3 regions of the Metabacillus sp. KH_069 genome follow, and region 3 is predicted to be linked to each of the others. Evidence: predicted binding sites of a transcription regulator. Region 3 holds the regulator's gene; each other region holds the start of a gene.
What was found. The regulator CtsR, encoded in region 3, represses protease genes until heat stress. The targets are predictions, from matches to a motif close to ATGGTCAATAAAGGTCAAACA.
Positions count from the first base shown of each region.

Region 1 (2,272 bases), 560 kb from region 3:
CCAGGCGCTTCTCCGCTTTGAAGATGTACGGATTGTCCGCGATATGAGAAACTCCGTCAACCGTCTCGTCAATTGTGAAACCGCTAACTTAAACAAAACAATTGGAGCAGCCATACGCCAAGTCGAGAACATTAAATTCATCGATGAAAAAATGGGTCTTGAAGCACTGCCCGACAAATTAAGCGAAATTGCACGTCTTCGGGTAGAGTATCAGGATGTAACGCTTAAAGAATTGGGTGAAATGGTTTCAAGCGGCAAAATCAGCAAGTCAGGCATCAATCACCGCCTGAGAAAGCTTGACGAAATTGCAGAACAACTAAGAAATGGCCAGCCGGTAACGATCAAATAACAAGGGGAAAGAAGAGGGGATCCACATGGTTGAGAAACAGGTCGAAGTTCGTTTGAAGACAGGCTTACAAGCCCGTCCAGCAGCACTATTTGTACAAGAGGCTAATCGTTATTCATCAGACATCTTTTTAGAGAAAGACGGGAAAAAGGTGAACGCGAAGAGCATCATGGGTTTAATGAGCCTTGCAATCAGCACGGGCTCAGTAGTTACTCTTATCGCAGAAGGCCATGACGAGTCAGAAGCTTTAGAAGTTCTATCTCAATACGTAAAGCAAGAAGCATAAAAAACGGCCATTGGCCGTTTTTTTTGCATAATTAGCGTAGAGGAAATCAGCTTCACTACATAAAAAACAGAACGACCCTAGGCCGTTCTGCTGTATCTGCTTATTTTTTATCAGGCAATGTATTGCGGTTCATCACTTTATCAATCAAGCCGTACTCAAGGGCACGTTCTGCCGTCATGAAGTTGTCGCGGTCTGTATCGCGTGCGATTACTTCGATTGGCTGGCCAGTGCGGTCAGCAAGAATTTGATTCAGCTTATCACGCAAGAACAAGATGCGTTTTGCAGCGATCTCAATTTCAGTTGCCTGACCTTGAGCTCCGCCAAGCGGCTGATGAATCATGACTTCACTGTTTGGGAGAGCATAGCGTTTGCCTTTAGCGCCTGCTGCAAGGAGGAATGCTCCCATAGAAGCGGCCATACCGATGCAGATTGTTGATACTTGCGGTTTAATGAACTGCATTGTATCGTAAATCGCCATACCGGCTGTAATTGAACCGCCAGGGCTGTTAATGTAGATAGAGATGTCTTTCTCTGGATCTTCAGCTTCCAAGAATAAAAGCTGTGATACAATTGAGTTTGCCACGTTATCGTCAATTCCGCTTCCAAGCATGATAATGCGGTCTTTTAAAAGACGTGAGTAAATGTCGTATGCACGTTCACCGCGGTTCGTTTGTTCAATAACTGTAGGGATTAAATTCATCGTATTTCCTCCTTTTAATAAAGGTAAATTTTATGTACTCTCATCATACAACTATGGTCAATAAAGGTCAAACGAAACGCTGTTCTTTGATGCTTTTTCTTGCACTTAATATGTATATGTCTAAGAAGCTGACTGTAACCATGTTACCCAATTTTTCTTTTTTTCAAACGGGAGGAGCGCGGCTTGCAGGCCTTCTTTAGCAAGGTTCATTATTCAGAGTTCTCCCGAAACTTTTGTAAGTATGTATTCGGCAGGCTCTTCAAAAAACCCTTTATATTTTCGTTCAGCTGCCTGCCGACTTTTAAGGATAAGTAAGCTATATCTTTGATTTTCTTCAGGAATTTACTCAGGTCCAAAAATACCGCTTGATACATGTGCTGGTTTTATCGTATAATAGCGCTACTGACTAATAAACATTTATATGCGCTCGTAGCTCAGTCGGATAGAGCGGTGGTTTCCGGTACCACGTCTGTCGGAGGTTCGAATCCTCTCGAGCGCGTCACTTAAAGAAGGAGCTGGTTTTTTGACCAGCTCCTTCTTATTTTATAGCTCTATTCGTAAACTTTGTTGCTGTTAGACTAGATATTTAAAACCATAAGTGGATTGCAGCGGAAGGAACTTGACTCCTGCGGGAATTAGAGCGAAATGGGAGACCCCGCAGGCATGCCGAGGAGGCTTCCACGCTCCCCGCGGAAAGCAAGTTCCTGGAGCGGAAAGGAACGGACAACATTTACAATCGAAAACAACACTCTATGCGAAAACAGCCTTTTTTATTAATGTTAAGAAAAAAAGCCCCGCCAGATTAACCTGGCGGGGCATGTTTGAATGGAATTAGAAATAATATGTAAGAGTCCAGTAAGCCGCACTGGACAAGAAGTGTATATTGCCGTGCTTGACGACTCAACAATTCTTATTGTAAGGCATGAATCCCATTTTGTGA
Region 1 covers NZ_CM174460.1:3,982,241-3,984,512, reverse strand. The annotation lists gene whiA (DNA-binding protein WhiA) at 1-349, shown strand, start outside; gene AC3ISE_RS20105 (HPr family phosphocarrier protein) at 375-632, shown strand; gene clpP (ATP-dependent Clp endopeptidase proteolytic subunit ClpP) at 733-1,332, opposite strand; tRNA gene AC3ISE_RS20095 (tRNA-Arg) at 1,756-1,831, shown strand.
Region 1: the regulator CtsR is predicted to act here: its motif matches at 1,386-1,406, upstream of clpP (ATP-dependent Clp endopeptidase proteolytic subunit ClpP).

Region 2 (2,272 bases), 1.5 Mb from region 3:
ATAGGAAATCGCTGAAATGATCCATTTAAATGATGGAGCATGGTGCAGCTGAACAGATGAAAACGAATGGGCATCAAAAGATGATGCCGCCACAAGCACACTGAAGAGAATTAAAAGCGGCACGACAATAATATTAACGCTAAACAGGCCTTTGGAGCCGAATGACATGGCGATCATCGTCAGCACTATGGTCAGAATCACACCAAACTGCCTTGAATATTCGAGCTGCTCCTCAAAAATTGCCCCGGCACCAGACAGCATAACGGATGTTACACCGAATAAAACAATCAGCATAAAGAGATTAATAATAAATCCAAACGACTTTCCAAATAGAAACAGATTAAAATCCTGGTACGATTTTGCCCCGATCCGCTTTGAAATGATCATCATCTTTGCACCAAGATGCATAAAAAAATACCCGCATATTAAAATACCGAGTATGCCAAACAGGCCATACTGCGTAAAAAATTCTACAATCTCCCGTCCAGTTGCAAAGCCAGCCCCGACAACCGTTCCGACATATACAGCTGCGATTTGAACAACCTGAAACCATCGATTCTTCATCTTCTACCCCCGTTACGATGAATGCGTTAGCTGAACTCTTACCATGTATATGAGACAAGGTGTTAAGAAAGAAGTACAACCTGAATGCGGTTCAGTCGGGTTTGCAGAAGCCATCAATAATTGCCGCATATGCGATTTTGATGCACTTACCTCGTGTTGGAGCCTATAGTAAGTGCTGCATTCGCGGTTTTAAAGCACTTACCTCGTGTTGGAGCTTATAGTAAGTGTTGCATATACGGTTTTAGAGCACTTACCTCGTGTTGGTGCCTATAGTAAGTGCTGCATATATGGTTTTAAAGCACTTACCTCGTGTTGGAGCTTATAGTAAGTGCTGCATTTGCGGTTTGAAACACTTACCTCGTGTTGGAGCTTATAGTAAGTGTTGCATATACGGTTTTAGAGCACTTACCTCGTGTTGGTGCCTATAGTAAGTGCTGCATATATGGTTTTAAAGCACTTACCTCGTGTTGGAGCTTATAGTAAGTGCTGCATATATGGTTTTGAAGCACTTACATCGTGTTAAAGCCTACAGTAAGTGCTGCATATATGGTTTTAAAGCACTTACTTCGTGACGGAGGCTATAGTAAGTGCTGCATTCGCGCTTTTGAAGCACTTCCTTCGTGACGAAGCCCACATTTAGTGCGGCAATCTTGGTTATGGTGCACTTATCCAGTGTCGGAGCCCAGATAATGTGCTGCCTATGCGGTTTTGAACTTTTCAGCCCTGATCTTAGCGTTGAAGCAAATCAGATTAACACCTGGTGAATAGGTAACTTGAAAATTTTTAAGCAAAATACTTGAAAGTCAAATAAGGTCAAACTATAATATGAATCAAGATCATCCAATGAGGTGATTTTTTAACAACTTAATTAGTCAAAGATAGTCAAAGTCAAATTATCTATCAGGAGGTTTTCACTATGCTATGTCAACATTGTCAAGCTAAGAAAGCATCTGTTCATTTAACTCTTCAAATTAATCAGGAGCGTCACCAAGTAATGATTTGCTCTGATTGTTATGCACGTTATAGAAGCTCTGTTCCAAGCGGAGGATTTGGTCCAGTGCCTCCATCACAGCCGTTGCAGCAAGGAAATGCGGAAGGTCAAATCCAAAAACAAGGCAGCGGCGGTCTGCTTGACCAGCTTGGCCGCAACTTAACGCAGGCGGCAAAAGCCGGAGTCATTGATCCTGTTATCGGCAGAGATGCAGAGGTCGAACGATTAATTGAAATTCTGAACAGAAGAAACAAAAATAACCCCGTTCTAATCGGTGAACCAGGTGTCGGTAAAACAGCTGTAGTTGAGGGCTTCGCCCTTAAGATTGCAGAAGGCGATGTGCCTGCCAAGCTGAAAAACAAGGAAGTTTACTTGCTTGATGTGGCTTCGCTTGTTGCAAACACAGGCATACGCGGTCAATTCGAAGAAAGAATGAAGCAATTGATTACTGAGCTTCAGCAAAAGAAAAACATTATCCTATTTATCGATGAAATTCATCTTCTCGTTGGCGCAGGTTCAGCTGAAGGGTCAATGGATGCCGGCAATATTTTAAAACCTGCCCTTGCACGCGGCGAGCTGCAGGTTGTCGGGGCGACGACGCTAAAAGAGTACCGCCAAATTGAGAAAGATGCAGCGCTTGAACGCAGATTCCAGCCTGTCATGGTGTCTGAACCATCACTTGAAAAAGCCGTTGAAATCTTAAAAGGCATTCAGGAT
Region 2 covers NZ_CM174460.1:1,569,774-1,572,045, reverse strand. The annotation lists gene AC3ISE_RS07735 (YkvI family membrane protein) at 1-564, opposite strand, end outside; gene AC3ISE_RS07730 (ATP-dependent Clp protease ATP-binding subunit) at 1,481-2,272, shown strand, end outside.
Region 2: the regulator CtsR is predicted to act here: its motif matches at 1,364-1,384, upstream of AC3ISE_RS07730 (ATP-dependent Clp protease ATP-binding subunit).

Region 3 (2,272 bases):
GCACCTCGATGTCGGCTCATCGCATCCTGGGGCTGTAGTCGGTCCCAAGGGTTGGGCTGTTCGCCCATTAAAGCGGTACGCGAGCTGGGTTCAGAACGTCGTGAGACAGTTCGGTCCCTATCCGTCGTGGGCGCAGGAAATTTGAGAGGAGCTGTCCTTAGTACGAGAGGACCGGGATGGACGCACCGCTGGTGTACCAGTTGTCTTGCCAAAGGCATCGCTGGGTAGCTATGTGCGGAAGGGATAAGTGCTGAAAGCATCTAAGCATGAAGCCCCCCTCAAGATGAGATTTCCCATCACGTAAGTGAGTAAGAACCCTGAAAGATGATCAGGTTGATAGGTCTGAGGTGGAAGCGCGGTGACGTGTGGAGCTGACAGATACTAATCGTTCGAGGACTTAACCACAGTCTAATAAAGTGTAACATTTAAGTGAATCTTGTTATCATACGTTATTTAGTTTTGAAAGAATAACATTCTTTCTAATCAATTGCATATTGTCTGGTGATGATGGCAAAGAGGTCACACCCGTTCCCATGCCGAACACGGAAGTTAAGCTCTTTAGCGCCGATGGTAGTTGGGGGTTTCCCCCTGTGAGAGTAGGACGTTGCCAGGCACGCATAAAGGAGAACAGCAGAGATGCTGTTCTTTTTTGTATGGAGCGCTTATTTTAGGGAGCTGCACACAAGAATCACCTTCGACTATACGAGCATCAAACCAATGTGAGGAAGACAAATCCTATTCACATCCCCAACCTGAATAACATCGAAAATAGCCATTCTCTGCCTGTCCTTGGCAACTTCAGCTTTTATAGCTAAAAAGATATTCTCTTTCATGAATCATGTTTTTAAAACGTATATATAACTAAACCTCCTAATTTTTAACTTCTTATTCTAAAAACCTTTTAGCATCGCGTAAATAAAATGGTTATTCCTGTTTAAAAACGTTTCAGTGCCGTTAATAATGGAAATAGATAAATGAGTGGTTATAAGTTGAAAAAAAGTGAAGTTCGTTTTATATTAGTGTTAAAGTCAAATATAGTCAAAGTCAAGTTAGGGGGAGGCGGAGTGCGGAATATCTCGGATGTCATTGAACAGTATTTGAAGCAGGTGCTCACAACGAGCGGCAAAGAAATCGTTGAGATCAAAAGAAGCGAGATTGCAGATAAGTTTCAATGTGTGCCCTCACAAATAAATTATGTGATTAATACGCGTTTTACTATTGAAAGAGGGTATATAGTAGAAAGTAAGAGAGGCGGAGGAGGCTATATTCGAATCATTAAGGTGAAATCGAATGACGCTGCCCATCTAATTGATCAGATATTGGGAATTATTGATAGACGGATTTCGCAAACCTCTGCTGAAGATCTTATTTTAAGGCTGGTTAATGAAGAAGTGATTTCTAGACGCGAGGCGAAGATTATGATGAGTGTAATTGACCGTTCCGTCTTATATATTGATTTGCCGCATAGAGACGAGTTAAGGGCAAGGATGATAAAAGCTATGCTGACTTCCTTGAAATACCGATGAAAGCAGGTGAACAGACTTGATTTGCCAGGAATGCAATGAAAGGCCGGCAACTTTTCATTTTACAAAAGTAGTAAACGGCGAAAAGACAGAGATTCATATTTGTGAACAATGTGCTCAGGATAACAGTTCGATGTTTATAGATAACAGTACTGGTTTTTCAATTAATAACTTATTGGCCGGATTGTTAAATATGGAACCTTCCATTTCAAAAACAAAGCAGGATGTTTTTAAGAAAAATGAAGTTTTGCAGTGCAGCAGATGTCAGATGACCTATCAGCAGTTTACAAAAGTCGGCCGTTTTGGCTGTTCTGAGTGCTACCTGACTTTTCATGATCAGATTAATCCTATTTTAAGAAGGGTCCATAGCGGCAACACTGTTCATGCGGGAAAAATTCCGGAACGAATTGGCGGTAGCATTCACATCCGCAAACGAATAGATTTATTAAAACAGAATCTTAAAGATTTGATACAGCAAGAAGAATTTGAAAAAGCTGCTGAGACTCGAGATGAAATCCGTTCGCTTGAACTGAAATTAAAAAGTTCCAGAGGAGGAGAATCCTGATATGTCACTTCAGCAATTTATCAATCAGGCAATGAGCGCCTGGATGAGCAAGGAAGGACCTGATTCTGACATTGTTCTCAGCAGCAGGGTCAGGCTTGCAAGAAATATTGAGAAATACAAGTTTCCAACGATTGCCTCCAATGAAGAATCACTGGAGATTTTAGACCTTTTTGAAGAAACATTT
Region 3 covers NZ_CM174460.1:111,927-114,198, forward strand. The annotation lists rRNA gene AC3ISE_RS00585 (23S ribosomal RNA) at 1-405, shown strand, start outside; rRNA gene rrf (5S ribosomal RNA) at 498-613, shown strand; gene AC3ISE_RS00595 (CtsR family transcriptional regulator) at 1,065-1,526, shown strand; gene mcsA (protein-arginine kinase activator protein McsA) at 1,543-2,088, shown strand; gene mcsB (protein-arginine kinase McsB) at 2,090-2,272, shown strand, end outside.